Regions from separate parts of the Alicyclobacillus sp. TC genome, predicted to be linked through region 1. Evidence: predicted binding sites of a transcription regulator. Region 1 holds the regulator's gene; the other holds the start of a gene.
The links. Region 1 encodes LexA, which represses DNA repair genes until DNA is damaged. Its sites were predicted from a motif close to CGAACATATGTTCG; they were not measured.

Region 1 (10,589 bases):
AGCTGCTACTATCAGATGGGTGCGGCGCGGCACTCGGAAGGCAGGCCTGCCAATCATCGTGGGATAAACTACACTCGACCGCTCCACTTGCCTCACTTGCAAAGATTGCGCCGTACCGATACGGCTGTGGAAGCCTCCAAAAAAATCATTGGCGAATACCGAAATCGAATCGGAGATCGTTATTACATGATCAGTACGCATAAGCAAGCCCATGCCGGTGTGCCCACCGTAGAGTTTCGCTATCCCAATTCCACGCATGATCCCGTCATTTTACAGCGTCAAATCCAATTGGCGCACGCCACCATTCTGCAATCGGCCTATCTGAGAAAACACATGCCTGGTGCAGAGCGCTTGCCTAAACTCTTTGCCCATGATACAGGACCGGAGATGAACACCCTTTCTGAGGATAGAGAAAAGAGATTTCGTCAGTATCTTGATACGCTAGGTTCGGATCGTTTGCGTCTCTTGTCGACACAATTATGGGTACGCGGAAGGGCTTGACAATGATTTCCACATCCTGTATCATAAATTCCAGAAAATAGAATATATGAGAATGGGAGGTGGATCATATGTTGTACTTTGCGTATGGCAGTTGCATGGATGAAACGGATTTTGCACGGACCTGTCCTGGCGCTTCCAGGTACGGACTAGGAGTTTTGAGCGGTTATCGGCTTCGCTTCAATGGCTATTCGGCAAGTCGCAAAGGCGGCATCGCCAACATTGAACGAAAGCCAAGGGAAGAAGTCTACGGTGTGCTGTGGGAAGTCACGCCAGCGATGCAAAAGCGTCTGGATCGCCGAGAGGGAGCGCCGTGGTTTTATCGACGGATTCCTGTGCAGGTGGTCACGGAAGACGGGGAAAGAGTGCGGGCGTTCACGTATGAACTTGTGCAACCGTATCTTTGGGACGTTCGTCCACACCCGCACTACTTGTACCTGTTGATGAGAAGTGCACCGGAAGAAGCCGTATCCGCGATATTTCAGATATTGCGTAATATTCGTTGCATAGAAACGGAGGCGGATGAGATTGACGATACCTGTGGAAGAGAGATTCAACCGTTGGCAGAAGCATTTTTTTAGGCCGCTGGAAGAGGATAGACTGGCGGAGTGGGAACTGATTGCCCAGTTTGGCGAGGAGCCGCCTGTGGAGTGTCATTCCATTACAGGGCTGATTTCCTGGTTGTATGGCGCAGTGTATTCAGGAGATGAAAGAGAAGACACGCAATTCTTTTTTCGCTACCATATTGTGAAACCTTTGCATCAAAACTGTACAATGTGGGGACAGCGTTCGCAGATTTTATACGGGCCTGCGGTGATTCACGACAATACGGTTCCCCCGCCGTGGGCAAGTGAAGAGGAACAGGAAGAATGGGAAGAGATGGAGTTTTCGGATGAGCCGCCTGTAGAGTGGAACATTCTCACGGAACGCACGTTGATCCGGTCTTTGCTTCAAAACGGTGCCTTGCGGCTCATGGAACGCAAGGATGCCTATATTCTGAGAGCAAATGCTGACATACGTAAACGAACTTGCGGAGATTGTGGGGCGTGCCGTTTTCTTGTGGAAGAACAGGGAAGAACGATTTGTCAGGCACAACGGCAATGGACGGGCGCGGATGCTGAGTATGGGCAAACCTGTGGTGATTTTTCACCGAAATCCAATGGAAGCGTAAGTGATCAGTATATCCGTATCGATGCAGAAGACGTCTATTTGCCGCCGTGGACGGTGCAGACGTACTTTGGGTTAGGTGATGAGTCGAGAAAAGGGAGTCGGCTGGACGCATCGTGGATCACAGAGATGAAGGAACAGCTGCACAACTATGAAGTGTATGAACGAGATCACGGTAACGAATGAGTAACGAAAAAGTAACGAATTTGTTCCAAACTGAGCAAAACCTCTGAACATAAAAAGTCCAGAAAACCCTGATAAAACAAGGTTTTTCTGGACTTATGGATACATGGTGATACAACCGGGAATGTTCTAGTATGGAATATGAAATCAATACCTGGAGTCGCTAATCCACTTTCCAGTGTACAAAGTACACTTTCTAATCTAACAAGCTCTTTGACAAATGCTTTAGGCCAAGGGTCTCAACAACTTGGGAACTCGCTGGGAAGTGCATTAAGTCAAGGAGCAAACCAGTTGAGTAGTTTGAGTTCCTCAGGAAGTAGCTCCAATCCAGTCAATCAGCTGGGAAGTGCATTAAGTCAGGGAGCAAACCAGTTGAGTAGTAGTCTAAGTTCCTCAGGAAGTAGCTCCAATCCAGTCAATCAGCTGGGAAGCGCATTAAGTCAGGGAGCAAACCAGTTGAGTAGTAGTCTAAGTTCCTCAGGAAGTAGCTCCAATCCAGTCAATCAGCTGGGAAGTGCGCTGAGTCAGACATCTGGCTTATTGGGCTAACTTTTGTATGTAGGATATGGGCAGCATGCTGTCCTAGTTTTATAAATTTGCTGCCCATTCTATGATGTGATTTTAAACGGTTTTCAGACTTTTATTCATTCATGTTTATGAGTTATGAAAATACTTTATATAAAGTTCTAAACTTGCTTCAGTATTCTTTCTGAAAAATCATATAACTCAAACAGTCGAATATCAAAAAAGTTATCTTGATTTTTAATCGAATAAGTGGCTTTTCTATATGATGTAGAAGTAAATCGTAGTTTATATTTTATTGTTCATAAAATATAAAGTCATGAAAGAGAACGATATAACCCAATTACTTTTCCTAAAATATTTACATGATTGAAATAAAGGGGTTGTAGCGAAGAGTTTTCTGGTTGAAGTCGAATTCTGTTCATTTCTCTAAAAAATCTTTTTACAGTTGCTTCTTCATCATCCGTAATTGCTACGACAATATCACCGTTTTGAGCAGTTGACTGTTGGCGAATAAAAAGTAAGTCTCCATCCATAATACCAGCTTCAATCATGCTGTCACCTTGAACCTTAAGTAAAAAAATTTGTTCAGGAGAATGATACGTATCTGGCAAAGGGAAATAACCCTCTATATGCTCTACAGCTGTGATGGGTTTACCAGCGGTTACTTTTCCAATAATGGGAGCATAGTAAATTGCAGAAGACGATTCCCAATTTGCTGAAGTTTTTTTCGCGATTTGAGTATGCTTCTTTAATAATTCGATTGCACGAGGTTTAGTTGGATCTCTTCGTAGATATCCTTTTTGGCTTAACCGTTCTAAATGACCGTGGACGGTTGAACTAGAAGCGAGTCCTACTGCCTCTCCGATTTCTCGAACGGATGGCGGATATCCATTTTCTTCTATACATTTTTCTATAAAATCAAGTATTTCTTTCTGACGTTTGCTAATATCCATCGCTACAAAACTCCATTCATGCGTACATTCTAATCCTAAGCATAGCATAATATTCTTTGGATGCAAACATATGTTCCGGTTTGTTGGATTGTGTTGAAAATCAAAAATATTTTGGCGTTTTATTCAATCATGTAAGAATTTTAAATGACATTTTCAAGGCCATAGTCATGTACAAATCATCTATTGTCAAACCTAGACCGCTCAAGTTACTATAAGTAAATGTCTTTCCATTTGAAAGGATGGTGTTTTGTGGCGCAATCAGATATAAGATTGAAGTGGTCTATACTTGCAGCTGTTACTTTAGTTTCGTTTATAACGAATGTGGATGCCACAATTGTCGTTATTGGTTTGCCCCGGCTTATGTCTGGTCTCCATATTTCAGTTGTAACTGGACTTTGGACGATTACGTCGTACATTATCACCAGTACGGTTTTTCTTCTTCCTGCAGGTAGATGGTCGGACCTCATAGGTACTAAAAAAATATTTATAGCTGGTCTTGCAATTTTCACAGTGGCCACGTTTTTATGTGGTATTGCGAATTCTGGAAGTGCACTCATTGTATATCGTTTTATTCAGGGAACAGGAGCTGCATTAGCTCTAGCCACTGCCACACCCATCATTGTTAAAGCGTTTCCTGCTAATGAACTTGGTAAGGCGTTGGGATTAATTCCACTTCTTGGGTAATAGGCTCTATCGTAGGACCTGTTGCAGGTGGCGCGCTGATAAACGCTTTTGGCTGGCGCTCTATTTTTTTTGTAACCATTCCATTTGCCATCATAGGCATGATTGCCGCTATGATCGTACTTCGTGCGGATGTGTCACCTAAGCAACAGGTCAAATCAGATTGGCTTGGTATGATCACGTTTGGTCTAGGGCTTGTAGGATTGCTTGTGTCACTTTCCGAAGGACAGTCCTGGGGTTGGTTATCGCTGCGCACTCTTGGGTTATTTGTTTTGACGCTGGTACTTTTCATATCGTTTGTTTGGATAGAATTACGTGTGAAAGCGCCTCTATTTAATCTCTCGCTAGTCAAACATCGTCATTACTCAGCAGGACTTGGCGTTACATTCAGTTACTCGATTGGTTACTTTGCAACAACGTTTCTGTTAACGTTGTATTTGCAGGGTGCGTTGCGTTTAAGTCCCTTGTCAGCAGGTTTGTTGTTGATTCCGTTATCCGCACCTCAGCTTGTGATGGGACCATTAGGTGGGGCAGCGGCTGATCGTTTTGGGCCGGCACGGTTGGTGCTTGTAGGGGTGTTCTTTTTGGGGCTTGGAGTGTATTTCCTAGGCAGTCTAGGCCCGCAATTGAGTGTAATGGCAATCATTCTTCCACAACTTTTGATGTCTACTGCTAATGGTCTAGGGTGGCCGGCGCTTACAAAGGCCGTGCTTTCATCTGCGCCTCGGGAACAGACCGGTGCTGCTTCAGGTATGTTTTATACGTTTCGAAATGTTGGGATGTCATTGTCACTGACATTGGCGTTAGTTGTTGCAGAGGTCAGTGTGCCACCCTCTGTTGCGTCGCAAGCGTTTCTTGGCACGGCAGGCGTTTTAAGTACAAATATCAAAAGCGCCCTGGTAAATTCAACGGATAAAGGTTTTCAATTCTTTATTTTATTCTATGCCATCGCATTTATATGTGGCTTGGTTCTGTTACGTCCTCATCGTTCTGGACAAATGAGCAATTCTACTGTTTCAACACAAAAACAAGCATGAAGACATCAGATTCGTATCTAAAATAAATTATAGAAAATTTCTCAACGCCGAAGTGGACACTTCGAAAACTTGCGGCGTTTTTTTGTTTATCTTTCTAATGCTTATCAAAGTAGATATCTAATTCAAAAGAGGAGCAAGTCTCTGTGATGCAGAATAAAAAATTAAATTTTTTACGCTGTCAATAATTGAGGGATATGTGGATGAAAACCTTTTGCGCAAATGATTTTAGAGTATTGGTTGTTGATGATGATCCGAATATTATCGATCTAATCCGGATGTACTTGCAGAATCAAGGATTTCAAGTCAGTACAGCTCATAATGGAAATTCAGCACTTTCGAAATTACAAACAGAGACTATCCACATTGTGGTATTGGATTTGATGATGCCGGAAATGGATGGTTGGGAATTATGCCAAATCATACAGAAGAATCATCCTGTCCCTGTTTTAATGGTCACGGCAAGAGGGGAAATGTCTGACAAATTAGAAGGTTTCAAGTTGGGGGCAGATGATTATATTGTTAAGCCTTTTGATCCCAATGAACTGACGGCTAGAGTGGTTTCTTTACTTCGTCGCTCTTATTTGTCACAAATGCAAATACAGTTAAGCACAGTACGTTACCATGATTTTAAGATCGATAACCAAGCACATGAAGTTTATATCAAAGATAAAAAACTAGAACTCAGTCCACGAGAGTATCAACTTATATCTATTTTGACTCAACATCCCAATCAAGTATTAACCAGGCAACAATTAATCGATTTAGTTTGGGGTATCGATTTTTTAGGTGAAGATCGTGCAGTTGATGTACTTGTAAAACGTCTTCGCAAAAAAATTCCTAGCAATCCTCATTATCAAATTTCTACAGTACGTGGTATTGGTTACAAATTTGAGGTGGGGGACAAGTCATGCTGACTTCTATGTTTCGTAGAATTCTTGTTGTATACATGAGTGTTATTTTCCTTGCTTTTACATTGTTATCTTTTGTTATCAATATGGAGATTCGTCATTACCTTGTCGAACAACGTTTTGTTGTACTTCATCGTGATGCTGAGATTCTTCTGCCTGAAATTGAAAGGGCCAATCAGATACCACAATCAAATTTACGATTCAAAAAACAATTGGCCAGATTGAAACAACGAGATGATGTAACCATTAATTTGCTTCTTTTGAATCAAGGCAATGATTTAAGAAAAATTCAGCAATTATCTCGCCAACTGATTCGGAATCGTGATATTTACAACACATCTGCGGTTAAAAAAGTAGTCAATGGACAAATCATACAGATTGTAGGTCCTTTTAGTAAAGTGAATCGAGAGTCCATGTTCACCATAGGGCTGCCTATTCGAGAACAGGGAGTTATTATAGGAGCCTTATTCCTGCATACGCCCATTCAAAGTCTTCAAGCCAATCAAGTGACCCAAATTATTGTTCTCATTGCTATACCTATTTTAATAATAACGATAGGTATTCTGTATTATTTTTCAAGAAAATTTTCCCATCCGCTATTGAAAATTACACAAGCTGTTCAATTTATTGGTCAGGGAAATTTTAATCAAAGAGTTCCCGTGCAAGGAAATGATGAAGTAGGGCAGCTAGCCATAACTTTTAATCAAATGGCAGTAAAACTATCAAAATTAGAAGAAATGCGTAAAGATCTCATCGCCAATGTTTCGCATGAAATTAGAACTCCGCTAACCTCAGTTCGCGGATTTGTTCAAGGCATATTAGAAGGTGTTATTCCAGCTACTGATCAAAGAAAATATCTTGAAATTATTTATAAAGAATTAAATCGACTCAATAATATTTTAAATAGTATGTTAGATTTGTCTGCAATTGAGACAGGTCATTTAACTTTAAATTGTCATGCAGTTTCCTGGACACCTCTTGTTGAGGATGTTATTCATCGAATCCGTGCGCGTATTGAACAAAAAAATCTTGAGTTTCGCATGGTTGAAACTCCTGAGGATATTGAAATTTGGGGGATCCTGAACGGCTAACACAAATCCTCTTTAATTTATTGGATAATGCCATACGTCACACTTCACAAGGCAAAATTGAAATCATCAATTCTATAGAAAACGAAAAATTGCAAGTTTGCATTTCAGATTCGGGGGAAGGTATTCCTGAAGAGATGCTTGATCACATTTGGGAGCGATTTTTTACTGGGTCTGTTTCACGAACTTCTTCAGTTGCGAGAACTGGTTTAGGTTTGACGATTGTTAAATATTTAGTCGAAAAAATGCAAGGAACTATTGAGGTTCAATCGACGGTTGGTGTTGGTACTATATTTACTTTGCGTTTTCCGCTTTATGTTTGCGAGTAATAGAAAAATAATTTTGGAGTGAGCTGATTGACATACAGTTGACATATGGATTGTCTATCTTTTGATACAAGAAATGAATTTTACATGTTTTCTATCTTACACCTGTATAGGAGGAATCAAAATGAAAAAAAGAACTAAGTTTATGCTCAGTTTGGGCACTTTACTCGTGACCATGTCAATGGCAAGTTCAATGGTGTTTGCAGATACATCGAATGCATCGTTTGCACAAAAATACCAAGAAAATCAAAATATAGAAACCCAATTACTTAGCCAAGTGAACACAGAGAATGTCCCGTCAGGAAATCCTGCGCAACTTCTTGCTACAATTCAAGATATCAGTGCACAAATTTCAGCACTTTATGCGTCTGAACAAAATCTTGTCCAACAAAAAGGCAATCTTCCCAAAATGACATTATCCACAACCCAGAAAAATGCAGAGTTAAAACGTTTAGAAAAAAAACGTCTGAATGTATTGAAATTAAATGAAGACGCATGGAAGTTAGTCATAGAATATGAGCACCATCCACACCAGAAAGGACTACTTGCCAAGGCGATTCGCGATCATGATAAAGATCAAAAAAGATTGACTTCCATCGATGCAAAAATCGCAAAATTGAATAAAAATGAGTCGCTCGACAACTGGTCCAAACATCCCTATCATAATGCCTTACCTGTACTCGATGAATCTATTTTACGTTTACAGAAATCTGAAATTCATTATACAAAAGAGTTGATAATGGAAATTCACAACAGTGATGGAACTACCACAGCTACAACCTACGGTTCAGGATCAGGAAATTGACATTTAGATAAGGTATATTTTGAAATAGAAAAATAGCTACTAGATTCCACAGCCCCTGACCTATCTGAAGGCAGGGGTTTGTGGCTGTCGTATGATTAGGAAACTGTAGAAAGAATGTATCGCTTATGATTCTCATTGTTATCGATGAGGCTCAGTACCGTAGTCATGAATTGATGCTGGGGGCGAATTCGATGAAATCATACTGATGAGGCCTACAGCAATTTTTTCTGAAATTAAACTAAAGAAGGGGCTAGCTGAGTAGCCCTTCTAGTTAATGTGACGATTTCCATTATAAATTGGATGGCGCTTCACTGGACTGGGCGGTGTAACCATCTTGATTTTCAATAGGGACGTTTTTTTTCTTGTCTCTATATCGATAGCGATTTTTATCTGCAGATGAAACACGCTCTACTATTTTCGGATCGGGACTGGTTCCTACCAGTGCATCCAAAGTAGAGTTGGTAACACCAAACCAGTAATGTTCGTTTTGAAAATGATGAAGAAGATGAAATTTTTTCATCCATTTTCCCCAAGGTGTAAGTGGCACGATGGGTCGATGGGAAACAAAGTGAGACCATTCATAATAAAGTTGACAGATAGACAGTGTCATTAAAAAGGCAAAGCTGATATCTAAGGAATGCGAAATCCATATGCATAGTAAAAAAATGCCTAGGTAGCCTGGAATATTATATTGATTAGGGGTGAGCAGAGTTTTCATCTCTTCAGGATGCGTATGGTGCCGGACGTGCCCCTCATAGGCTCTAGGCATAATTTTAGAGAGAATACCGTGTAAAATAAAACGATGTACGATATATTCAATAAAATACCAAGCAACAGCACCAGATAGGAAGGCGATCCATAGCTTCAGTGAGTGGTGAAGGGAGAAAGTGAGAATAATTGATGCGATAAAAACAAGTGAAAGAAACATAACCCTTCTATCCGTCCAAAATTCTAATAAATACTCTCTCATGTTGTACCCACTCCAAGCTTACAAACTGTGATCTATTCAATCATAGAAAGAAAAGTAGTAGTTTGCAAGCGACTGGATTTCTAACCCATTATTCAGGTGATGACCTGAATAGAGAAATGGATCATGCTTGCAAACGATTTCTATGTTTTTTCTCGTATGCTAAAAGGACAATCGATTCGTCTAATTCAGCAGCAAGTTCAGTTTCAAGTTGACGAATTTTCTCAAGCAGATTTGTGGGAATATTGGCAAAACGATATTCTTCATTGGAATTTTCATTCATCGTCAAGATTATTCAACTCCTTTTGAGATGTCATGGAAATCAGTTTGCTCGATTTTTAGTTTTCTAAAACTTTTATCATAAATTTTGTTTGCGGTTAGTTTGATTTTGTAGTCTGTTCCATTGAAATGCTGACTGAACATGAAGACTGGGGGGGATTTTTGCTTCAGGCAGTGTACGAAAGTGGAATATTAAAAAATCTTTATGATTTGTCATGTTGTTAACATATCATTTTTCATTTGCATTTATATCCAATAGCCAACTTCTTACATCTAAAAACCCTAAGGTTTTGAGTACTTATCTCAAAAGCCTTAGGGTTTAATTGGTGCGGCCAAGAGGACTTGAACCTCCACGGGGTTGCCCCCACTAGAACCTGAATCTAGCGCGTCTGCCAATTCCGCCATGGCCGCATGTAATTACGAAAAGACAACGTGAAAATTATAGCACATTGCGATTGTTCTATGCAAGTGCATTTCCTCTTGCATCGGTTTGAATTGGAGTCAATAATGAGGTTATGATGCGGTTGATATCGTGTAAAGTATTGCTGAATGATTCATGGGGGAGAGAATCGATGAAAGTTACTAAAATGCATGCACTCGGCAACAATTACATTTATATATCTGAGTTTGAGGAAAAACTGACCAACTATCAACTTTCTGATTTGGCTGTTCAATTAAGTGATGTTCGTAAAGGGATTGGTTCTGATGGAATGATTTTAATTGGCCCTTCTCAGCGTGCTGATATACGTATGCGCATTTTTAATGCAGATGGCTCTGAAGCAGAAAACTGTGGTAATGGTCTTCGTTGTGTCGCCAAATACGCTTATGAGCACGGTTATGTGCACGGACAAACGAATTTTCAGATTGAGACCAAAGCAGGCATAGTTGACGCAACAGTATATCCGGACGCAAAGGGTTACGTTCCCAGCGTAACAGTGGATATGGGGACTGTCCAATTTGGTCCAGAAGCAGTCGGGTTTCGTGGTGAAGCAGATCGTGCAGGACGCGCAAGTATAGAGGTTAATGGTGACATTTATTCAGGGTACTTGGTGTCCGTTGGTAACCCACACTTTGTTCAATTTGTCGAGAATGCCAAAGAGTATCCTGTTGAGGAGATTGGCCCAAAAATTGAACATCATCCGAGTTTTATTCATCGGACCAATGTTGAGTTT
Region 2 (10,589 bases), 200 kb from region 1:
TTGCATTTTTGCGGTATAGGGGAATCAGATGTCGATGCTCAAGTACGGGATTTGACCGCAACTTCCAATCCTACCGTAGCCCCGCTCGCAGGAGAAGGGGAAATGTTGTTACGCATTACAGCGAGTGCAGCAAATGAGTCGTCGGCGTGGTCCAAAATCGCTCCAGTGGAAGCGGAGATACGCAGGCGACTTGGTGGTTATATTTATGGTGTGGACGAGGAGAATCTGCAAAGTGCTGTAGTCAACAGGTTGCACAATAGCGGATTGACTTTGGCAGTAGCAGAAAGTTGTACAGGTGGACTTGTTCAATCTATGCTTACACAGTTACCTGGGGTTTCCTCAGTCTATCGTGGTGGCGTTGTAGCTTACCATAACGAGATCAAAAATAAAATATTGCATGTTTCTTCACAAGTTTTGCTTCAACATGGAGCTGTTTCCAGAGAAACCGCGATTGCCATGGCGCAAGGTGTTAAAGACGCGCTGGATGCGGATTGGGGGCTTTCTGTAACAGGTATTGCCGGACCGAGTGGCGGTAGCGATGAAAAGCCTGTGGGCACCGTGTACATTGGTGTTGCAGGATTATATGGCGTATCCGAGGCGTATAGCCTGCATTTGCGAGGATCTCGCGAACAAATTCAGATACGTTCAGCCAAACAGGCGCTGTGGAGGTTATGGCAACATCTTCATTCATAAACTTTGGTCCTTTTGGAAGGCAGCTTGTTCTATACAAACAGGACGTGGAATGTTTGGAGCGAGGTTGGGGAGAATCAGGAAGGTGAGAAAATGAGTTCATTTGCAGCGTTTAATTTAAGTAAGAAAGTTCAGCAAGCAATTGATGAAATGGGATATGAAGAACCATCTCCCATTCAGGCGGCGGCAATTCCAGTGATTCTATCCGGTGTCGATGTGATTGGACAAGCTCAAACAGGAACTGGAAAAACAGCTGCTTTTGGTATTCCTCTCGTAGAAACAGTGAGTGCTGATCATCACGTGCAGGCGTTAGTTCTTACGCCCACTCGTGAATTGGCTATTCAAGTGGCAGGAGAGTTTCGGAAAATCGCTAAATATAAGCGTGTGCGCGCTCTTCCTATTTATGGTGGACAATCGATTGGTCATCAAATTCGTACTATTCAACAAGGCGTTCAAATTATTATCGGAACGCCAGGGCGCGTACTCGATCATATCCGTCGAGGAACGCTTCGTCTCAGTCAAGTGCGGACAGTTGTTCTTGATGAGGCTGATGAAATGCTCGATATGGGATTCATTGAAGATATTGAATCCATTCTTCAAGAAACGCCAGACCAACGTCAGACCTTGCTTTTTTCTGCGACGTTTCCCAACGAGGTACGCCGTTTAGCAGGTCGCTATATGAGTTCACCTGAACATGTGACGGTAAATCGCGGCGAAGTGACCGTTCCGCGTATCGATCAAGTCTATTACAAGGTGCTAGAGCGCAATAAGCTGGAAAGCCTTTGTCGAATCATCGATTCTGAAGAAGTTTCACTTGGGATTATTTTCTGTCGGACCAAGCGTGGAGTAGATGAGTTAGTTGAGGCTTTGCTTGCTCGTGGTTACTTGGTAGACGGATTGCATGGAGATTTAAGTCAGGCTCAGCGCGATCGCGTTATGAAACGCTTCCGTACCAATGATATCGAGTTGCTTGTTGCTACCGATGTAGCCGCACGAGGTATCGATGTAGACAATGTGACGCATGTTATCAATTATGATATTCCTCAGGACCCAGAATCCTATGTGCACCGGATCGGGCGTACCGGACGGGCTGGCAAGCAAGGATTGGCTATTACTTTAGTAACGCCTCGCGAGTTTAAGTTGCTCAAGCAAATTGAACGTGAGACCAAATCCAGTATGATATTGCGTGAAGTACCGTCTTTGGCTGATGTGGCAGAACGTCAAGCGGAAATTTGGCGCAATCGTGTCATAGAGGCAATTCAAGATGGAGGACTGGGCCATTATCGAGCTGTTTTAGGTCGAGTCATTGATGATTATGATCCAATTGATATTGCCTGCGCTCTGCTAAAAATTGCTTCTGCAGGTGATTTACAAGCGGAAGAACAGGTGGATTACGATTTTGGGGATACCGGTGCTTCGCCGGGCATGGTTCGCTTTTTTGTCAACATTGGAAGGGCCGCTCGCATGTCCCCGGCTGATTTTGTTCGAGCCATCTCAGATGAAGCTGGTGTGCCAGGACAAGCAGTGGGAAAAATTGATATTTTTGACCGCTTTACATTTATTGAAATTGAGGAAGAGTCTGCTCCGTTTGTTTATGAAGCGCTTAAACAAACGCGCATTAATGGGGCACGAGTCAATATGGAGCCTGCAAAACCCCGTGCGCGGGTGCGTCATTAACCAATTTGAACGAAAAAACTTCCCTCCTTGGGCATGATGAACTAAGTCAGCAATCTGAGTATTTCTCAGATTGCTTTTTTATGCGAACAAATGTTTGCATTCTTTGGTGAGATTGATACAATAGAGTGCAGGAAAGAAATCAGGTTTCACGAATTTTTGAGAGTAGAGATAACGAAATTGAGAATGGAAGGTGCCCGCATGGGAGACAAGCGCGCCGCATTAGATATGGCATTAAAACAAATTGAGAAACAATTTGGCAAAGGGTCAATTATGAAATTGGGAGAAGCGTCTGCTTCAATGAATGTAGAGACAATTCCCACAGGTTCCATTGCATTAGATATCGCACTTGGTGTAGGTGGATTACCGCGTGGAAGAATCATTGAGATTTATGGTCCAGAATCCTCAGGCAAAACCACTGTTGCTTTGCATGCAGTCGCGGAAGTGCAGAAACGTGGTGGACAGGCTGCCTATATTGATGCAGAGCACGCGCTTGACCCCATCTATGCCTCCAAATTAGGAGTCGATATTGACGAAATGCTCATCTCCCAACCGGATACAGGAGAACAGGCATTGGAAATCGCAGAAGCGCTTGTGCGCAGTGGTGCGGTAGATATTGTGGTTGTCGATTCGGTGGCTGCGCTCGTTCCTAAGAACGAATTGGAAGGAGATATGGGAGATTCTCATGTTGGCTTGCAAGCACGCCTGATGTCACAAGCACTTCGAAAATTGGCTGGCGCCATCTCTAAGTCAAAAACCATATGTATTTTTATTAACCAAATTCGGGAAAAAGTTGGCGTCATGTTTGGGAATCCTGAAACCACAACTGGGGGACGCGCACTTAAGTTCTACGCTTCTGTAAGATTGGAAATACGACGTGCAGAATCTCTAAAACAGGGAAACGATATTGTAGGTAGTAGAACACGCATTAAAGTGGTTAAAAATAAAGTCGCTCCACCCTTTAAGCAAGTTGATGTGGATATCATGTTTGGTGAAGGCATCTCGCGTGAAGGTAGCTTAATTGATTTAGCTACAGAACTGGAAATTATTCAGAAGAGTGGTGCTTGGTATTCCTATGGAGATGAGCGTATTGGTCAAGGTAGGGAAAATGCCAAGCAGTATTTAAAAGAGCATCCAGATGTTGCGGAGTCCATTGAAATGAAAATTAGAGAGCATTTTCAGGTAGGACAAAGTGCCCAGTTATTTCAGTCTGTAACGGATGATGTAGACGAATATGAGGATTGAAGAAAAAGAAAGTATGGTTGTTTCTGTTCGACCGGAGGATTCAGACTTAGTGTCTATTCTTTTGGATGATGGTACAGCATTAACTGTAGCCGTTCATATTGTTTCAGACTACCATCTCTATTCGGGAAAACGTCTGTCTGCCGAAGATAGAGCTAGACTGCAGGAACATGCGGCGTTCAGCAAAATCTGGAAGTCTGCTCTGCGCTATTTGCGCTATCAAATGCGTACAGTATTTCAAACACAGCGATATTTGCAAGAAAAAGGGTATCCAGAAGAACAGATACAACAAGTATTAAAAGTTTTGCAAGACCGCAAGTTTTTAGACGATAGACGGTATGCAAGTATGTACGCTGAGCAACATCAATCTCAACAAAGTCGCGCTTATATTATGATGAAACTGAAACAGCGAGGCATACAAAGTGGTGTTTTAGACACAGTTTGTTCAGATTGGGATGAAGAAGCAGCAGCTAAGTTGCTTGTGGAAAAATATCTTCGAAAAAAATCGAAAGATCATTCTCAGGATTTAAAAAGAAAACTTATACAATATTTGCAAAGAAAAGGATTTTCTTACGATATTGCCAAGCGTGTAGCTTTTCTTGACAACGATTGGGACGAACCGATAATATAAGGTTGCGTATATTTTACGGCCTCTAGCTCGATTGTGGTTTAGATTCCGCAGCTCAATTGTGGCTGCGTGAATGGGGCAGGGAGGCTTTTTCAGTGAATATAGCTTTATGGATATTGGTTACCATTGTTGCTCTGTTATTGGGTTTCTTCTTAGGATATATTTTGCGTCGAATCATGGCGGAAAATAAAATCGGCAGTGCGGAATCACGAGCGTTGCATATTTTAGAGTCGGCGGAAAGAGATGCCGAAGCCCGTAAAAAAGAGGCTCTGCTGGAAGCTAAAGAAGAAGCGCACCGCATTCGTCAAGAAGCTGAACGAGAATTGAGAGATCGCCGCTCTGAGTTGCAAAAGCTGGAACGAAGAGTTTTGCAAAAAGAAGAGTCGATTGATCGCAAGTTAGAAGCTTTGGAGCAAAAGTCAGAGAGTTTGAAAATTCGTGAGAATGAATTGGAAAATATCCGTTCTCGCATTGAAATGTTGCAAGCGGAACAAATCAGAGAATTGGAACGCATTTCTGGCTTGACCAGAGAGAGTGCCAAAGAGTTAATTTTGGCTGATGTAGAACGCGAATCTCGTCATGATGCTGCTGTTTTGATGAAAGAAATAGAACAGGAAGCAAAACGCGAGGCCGATCGACGCGCAAAAGACATAGTCGCTGCTGCAGTCCAGCGTTGTGCGGTCGATCACGCTTCAGAAATTACAGTATCCGTTGTTTCTCTGCCTAATGATGAAATGAAAGGCCGTATTATCGGTCGTGAGGGTCGTAATATTCGCACGTTAGAAACCTTGACTGGTATAGATTTAATTATCGATGATACGCCTGAAGCTGTAATTCTGTCCGGATTTGATCCGGTTCGCCGAGAGATTGCCAAAGTGGCTCTGGAACGTTTGGTGGCTGATGGCCGTATTCATCCAGCGCGCATAGAAGAAATGGTTGAAAAAGCTAGGCGTGACATTGATGAACTCATTCGTGAAGAGGGAGAACAGGCGACTTTTGATACAGGTGTTCATGGTCTGCATCCCGATTTGGTTAAGTTGGTTGGTCGTTTGCGGTTCCGGACGAGCTATGGTCAAAATGTCTTGAAGCATTCCATAGAAGTAGCACATTTGGCTGGTATGATGGCTGCTGAATTGGGACTCGATGTGGCGTTAGCCAAACGCGGAGGACTTTTACACGATGTTGGTAAGGCGGTCACTCACGAAGTAGAGGGTTCGCATGTAGAGATAGGCGTTGATTTAGCTCGTCGTTATAAAGAACATCCCATTGTTATCAATGCGATTGCTGCGCACCATGGTGATGTCGAGTTTATTTCTCCTATTTCTGTTATTGTTGCTGCAGCAGACGCCATTTCCGCAGCGCGTCCTGGCGCTCGACGCGAGACATTGGAAATTTACATGAAACGTTTAGAGAAATTAGAGTCTATTGCTGAGTCTTTTGAAGGTGTAGAAAAAAGCTATGCGATACAGGCGGGTCGTGAAATTCGTATCATTGTCAAGCCTGAGCAGATTGATGATGCGGAATCTGTACGCGTAGCCAAGCAAATCTCCAAAAAAATCGAAAACGAATTGGATTATCCGGGTCAAATTAAAGTAACCGTCATTCGAGAGACGAGAGCCGTGGAATACGCAAAATAGAGTGGCCATTACGGCTACTCTATTTTTTTCCTAACTCTATGGCAAAGATGTGTCAAATTCTGTACTCCACTACTAACCTTTGAACGAGCAAAATCACGCCTATTGGCGAGGAGTGATCAGGTGAAGATATGGTTTATTGGTGATATTGTTGGACAGCCAGGTAGGGAGTACGCAGGCGAAATTATTCGCAAGTACGCTCCTCTCTATCAGCCTGATTTAATCGTGGCCAATGGAGAGAATGCCTCGCACGGTAGAGGTATTACCAGTAAGTCGGCTGAAGAGTTGTACGATGCGGGTGTGGAATTAATTACACTCGGCAATCACACTTGGGATCAAAAAGATTTACTAAATTTTATTGATCACGACCAACGCATTGTGCGTCCGGCTAACTATCCTCTTGGGACTCCGGGGCGCGGCTATACCATTTGCAAGGTAGGACAGATTTCTGTACTGCTTATAAACGCTATGGGCAGGGCTTTTATTAGCGAGTTGGATTCGCCATTTCGTGCGATTGATGAAATTTTATTAGAACATCCTTCCATCCATCATGTTCTGGTTGATTTTCATGCTGAAGCGACTTCTGAAAAGTTAGCTATGGGTTGGTATCTGGACGGTCGAGTTTCGGCTGTAGTGGGCACGCATACCCATGTCCCTACCAATGATGCCCGGATTTTACCTCAAGGCACTGCCTATATTACTGATCTCGGCATGACAGGTCCACGTGACGGGATTCTCGGAATGGATCGAACGGGTGTTTTAGAACGAATGTTAACGCATCGCCCAGCACGATTCGAAGTGGCAGCAGGAAGACGTCAATTTTGCTCCGTTTTCATCGAACTCGATGATCATTCAGGAAAAGCATGTTCAATTGAACCATTTTTACAGTACGAGGAATAAATAAGAATGATTATACAAAGCTCACATGTTTTTTCTTTCCAACGCCCAAAAAAGGAATACAGTTCCTTCTGGCGAATATCGATATAATGTCCTATAGGAATTGAAGGAGGACGGATGATGGACGTATTGAAGGTGTCTGCGAAATCAAATCCAAACGCGGTGGCTGGCGCCTTGGCAGGCGTGTTGCGGGAACATGGAGCAGCAGAAATCCAGGCGATTGGAGCAGGAGCGCTCAATCAGGCAGTAAAGGCGGTTGCCATTGCCCGTGGATTTGTGGCGCCAAGTGGCGTTGATCTCATCTGTATACCTGCTTTTGCTGACATTACAATTGATGGAGAAGATCGAACAGCTATGCGCCTGTTGGTAGAACCGCGTTAAAGAATCGCCTCATAAGTTTTGCAGGTGAAAAGGGGAGACGACTGGGTGAGAATTGCAGATGCGCATGCGGATGTACTCTATCAACTACGCAATGCCTCATCAACTTATGCAGAGGCTTCCTTTTTGCAAGCTGGATATCAAGACTCTTTAAAAGCGGGAGTATCTCTGCAAGTCTTTGCGCTTTTTGCCAATCCTCAGTTATCCCCAGGAGAGCAATTGCGTCAGGTTTTAGAGGATATTGGTAGATATCAGCGCACGATGATCAACACGGGTTATGTACAACCCATCTTTTATCGAGAAGATCTATTTTCTTCCGTGCAACCCGTTTATTCTGGCATTCTATCTCTAGAAGGTGCGGCTTGTCTGTATGATTCACCAGAGATTCTGCAAGCGCTTTTTTCGCTCGGTGTAAGAGGTGTGGGTCTAACTTGGAATGGAGCCAATTCTCTGGCAGACGGTTGTCGGGAAGAGCGTAATGCTGGGTTGACGCGAGCTGGCAAACAGATAGTAAGTATGATGGAAGAATTGCAAATGTGGATCGATATTGCTCATCTGGCGGATGCCGGTGTATTTGACGTTTTTTCTATAACGAATGGCATCGTTATGGCTTCACATGCTAATTTGCGTAAAATTCATGAACATCCTCGCAATCTCACAGATAATACTGTGAGAGAAATTGTACGTCGAGATGGATGGCTTGGCCTTACTTTTGAGGCTTCATTTGTCGCAAAAAGTGAAGCCGGGCTGGAAGATTTCATGCGTCATGTCGATCACGCTTTATCACTGGGTTGCGAGCGACATCTTGGCTTTGGTTCAGACTTTGACGGTACCAGTCATGCATTGCAAGGATTGGCAACCGTTTCTGATTATCCGAAATTAGCAGAACGTTTGGACAAAGAATATGGTCGTGAATTGGCTGAAAAAATTCTCTACGGTAACTTTTTGGATTTCCTCTCTCGTCAACTTCCCAGCCGCAAAACTGAATTTGCCTCCATCCACTAAACGGTGGAGGCGCATCCTCAAACTTCAGAGTATGGTCATTGTCCCATACCCATGCTTAGGCGTACGCCTATTTTTTTTTTGATCTTTTGAATTGATAGCAGGTCTGGGCGTTCGTGCATAGGATGCTCTGTGGTCGCGCTTGGGCAACGGTCTATAAAACCAAGAAGCGCCAGAATAAGAACGTCCTCTGCCCACATGACCAGGGGTATCAGAGGATCAGAGGAGGTTACCGCATGGTGCTCTCAAGAGATGACCTCAGCTATCGGGAGATCGTGGCAAGTGCGGTCTGTGGCCGAGGCAGTAAGTATTCACAAACTACTTACACACTGCATCCGGCCAATCGTCCAACTACGATTGGTGGCTGCTGGGTCATGAACCATACGTATGATGCCATGTTAGTTGGCGACTATGTCGAAGTCCATGGACGGTTTGATGTAAACGTTTGGTACTCTTACAACAATAACTCTGAGACTGCAGTAGCCAAAGACACTGTCTCCTATGTTGAGCAGATTGCTTTGCGCGATCTCGATGCTGACTGTGTGAAAGACACACGCGAGGTAGAAGTGCGGGTCTTGCAGAGTCCCAACTGTTTGGATGCAACTGTAACTGGAAATGGTTCTGAAATCTTGGTCAGAGTTGAGAAAGAACTGGGTGTCGAAGTTGTTGGCAAAACCAAACTGGCGGTAGTCACTTACAACGTACCCTCCAAGAAGGATGACGAGTTTTATAGTGACAGTAACAGCATACTCGAAGAGGTTGAGATTGAAGACTGAAAGGGTTTCGACCAGGGGTGGGCATAGCCCTCCCTTTTTTTTGAAAACCAATCGGAGGGCCGAGGTATGAAAGCCAAAATGACATCTTGGTCAACAGGCAATGCCACACTTGGCGTTTATCTAGAGAAGACAGGCAACAGCAAGCGTCCATTTGGAGAACAGACGCAACTGGTCTTGGATTTAATTGAGATCGGCCGAGAACGAGATGTGGAGGTCTACATCTTATATCCAGGTTGCGTGACAGCACAAACAGCACTTTACTGTGAACGGTTACGACCTGCTCTTTTTAAAGAAGTTGCGATGCCCAATTTTTCAGTCGTATTGCGCCGTTCAGGTTTTTTTCATCGCTCAAGGTTTGTTTTGGCTAAGCGGGAATTGCAAAAACTGCGTGAAGATCAATGTTTGCATACCCTGCTAGTGGAAGAAAGCGATAAATGGACACTTGTTCATCTGCTTCAGCAAGACAAACAGACGGCACAGTTACTTCCGGAAACAGAATGTGTTTCCTCAGCACGTGAAGCATGGGCTGCGTTGACTCATTTTTCTAAAGCTTACTTGAAACCAAGACGAAGCGCTCAAGGACTTGGAGTCTTTCGCTGTCAGTGGAAGAACCGTCAACTCTTTTTGACATGGGACGAGCGTACTTCGACACCTTCCTTGCGTCAAGTTAGTTTCCCAGGCCATCAAGACTTAGCATATGGAAAATGGCTAAAATTTTGGAGCACTTATAAATTCCAGGATGCGCTTGTGCAAGAGGCAATACCTCTTCTTGAATGGCGAGGTGGACCGGTCGATTTTCGCTGGTTAATGATTCAATCCAGTGCAGGACCACAGGTGGTTGCGCGTGTCGCCAGACGGGGCGAGGGTGGGCAAGTAACCACCAATTTGCATTCAGGTGCACGAGCTTTTCCAGCAGAACAAGTAATCAGAGAATCCTTTACAAAATCAGAGCGAGTGTTGGAAGAAATAGATAAAGCTGCGTTATTGGTTTTTGAAATGTTTCAGAAACAATCAGGTCCCTTTGCGGAACTGGGTGTTGATTTTGCGCTTTCGAATCATGGAAAACTGTATGTTTTGGAAGTCAATCCGACGCCTGGGCGGAGAATGTTACGCGCACTCGATAAACATACGCGGCAATTATCACTAGTCAAGCTGATTGAATATGTTAAAGAGGTGAATGACGAAACGGGTGGCCTCCATCAGTCCGCCTCTACTCAAACCAATTCCAAATAGCAACATGATGACGTGGAGGAGTACCAAATGAATCAACAGTCATCTGTGTCTATAGGGATTCTCTGTAATCCCTTGTGGCAATCGCAACAGAAAACATTGCGAGATAACTCCGAAATGGCCAATTGGAAAAAGATTCTGGAGACGGCTTCGTCGCTTGGTGTTAAGGCGTATATTTTTGGATTGAATGATTTGCAGTTTGAAAAGAACATGCTTCGTGCCTACAGTTGGGATGGAATTCGTTTTACGGAAGAACAAATTCCTATGCCTCATGTGATTTACGATCAATTAGCATCTCGAAAATTGGAGCGGAGTCAGCGGTTGCGCGATCGCCGCAAACGTCTGTCTGAGATGTATGGGTTACGAATTTTTAACGATGGCTTTTTTGATAAATGGCAAGTTTATGAATGGCTTTCTGAGAATCAAGCAATACGTTCA

Region 2: recA (recombinase RecA) is a predicted target of LexA. The motif match lies at 2,451-2,464, and genes of this name have one in related genera.

What each region holds. Positions count from the first base shown of each region.
Region 1 covers NZ_CP044434.1:1,474,479-1,485,067, reverse strand. The annotation lists gene FY534_RS07290 (amidoligase family protein) at 1-501, shown strand, start outside; gene FY534_RS07285 (gamma-glutamylcyclotransferase family protein) at 570-1,079, shown strand; gene FY534_RS07280 (hypothetical protein) at 1,027-1,851, shown strand; gene lexA (transcriptional repressor LexA) at 2,688-3,326, opposite strand; partial or broken gene FY534_RS07270 (DHA2 family efflux MFS transporter permease subunit) at 3,546-5,044, shown strand; gene FY534_RS07265 (response regulator transcription factor) at 5,245-5,958, shown strand; gene FY534_RS07260 (sensor histidine kinase) at 5,952-7,043, shown strand; gene FY534_RS07255 (sensor histidine kinase) at 7,022-7,369, shown strand; gene FY534_RS07250 (hypothetical protein) at 7,491-8,171, shown strand; gene FY534_RS07245 (sterol desaturase family protein) at 8,461-9,141, opposite strand; gene FY534_RS07240 (hypothetical protein) at 9,263-9,427, opposite strand; tRNA gene FY534_RS07235 (tRNA-Leu) at 9,742-9,828, opposite strand; gene dapF (diaminopimelate epimerase) at 9,990-10,589, shown strand, end outside.
Region 2 covers NZ_CP044434.1:1,677,216-1,687,804, reverse strand. The annotation lists gene FY534_RS08370 (competence/damage-inducible protein A) at 1-693, shown strand, start outside; gene FY534_RS08365 (DEAD/DEAH box helicase) at 784-2,367, shown strand; gene recA (recombinase RecA) at 2,566-3,609, shown strand; gene FY534_RS08355 (regulatory protein RecX) at 3,599-4,237, shown strand; gene rny (ribonuclease Y) at 4,330-5,871, shown strand; gene FY534_RS08345 (TIGR00282 family metallophosphoesterase) at 5,992-6,768, shown strand; gene FY534_RS08340 (stage V sporulation protein S) at 6,886-7,146, shown strand; gene FY534_RS08335 (dipeptidase) at 7,192-8,148, shown strand; gene cotE (outer spore coat protein CotE) at 8,382-8,921, shown strand; gene FY534_RS08325 (YheC/YheD family protein) at 8,988-10,154, shown strand; gene FY534_RS08320 (YheC/YheD family endospore coat-associated protein) at 10,182-10,589, shown strand, end outside.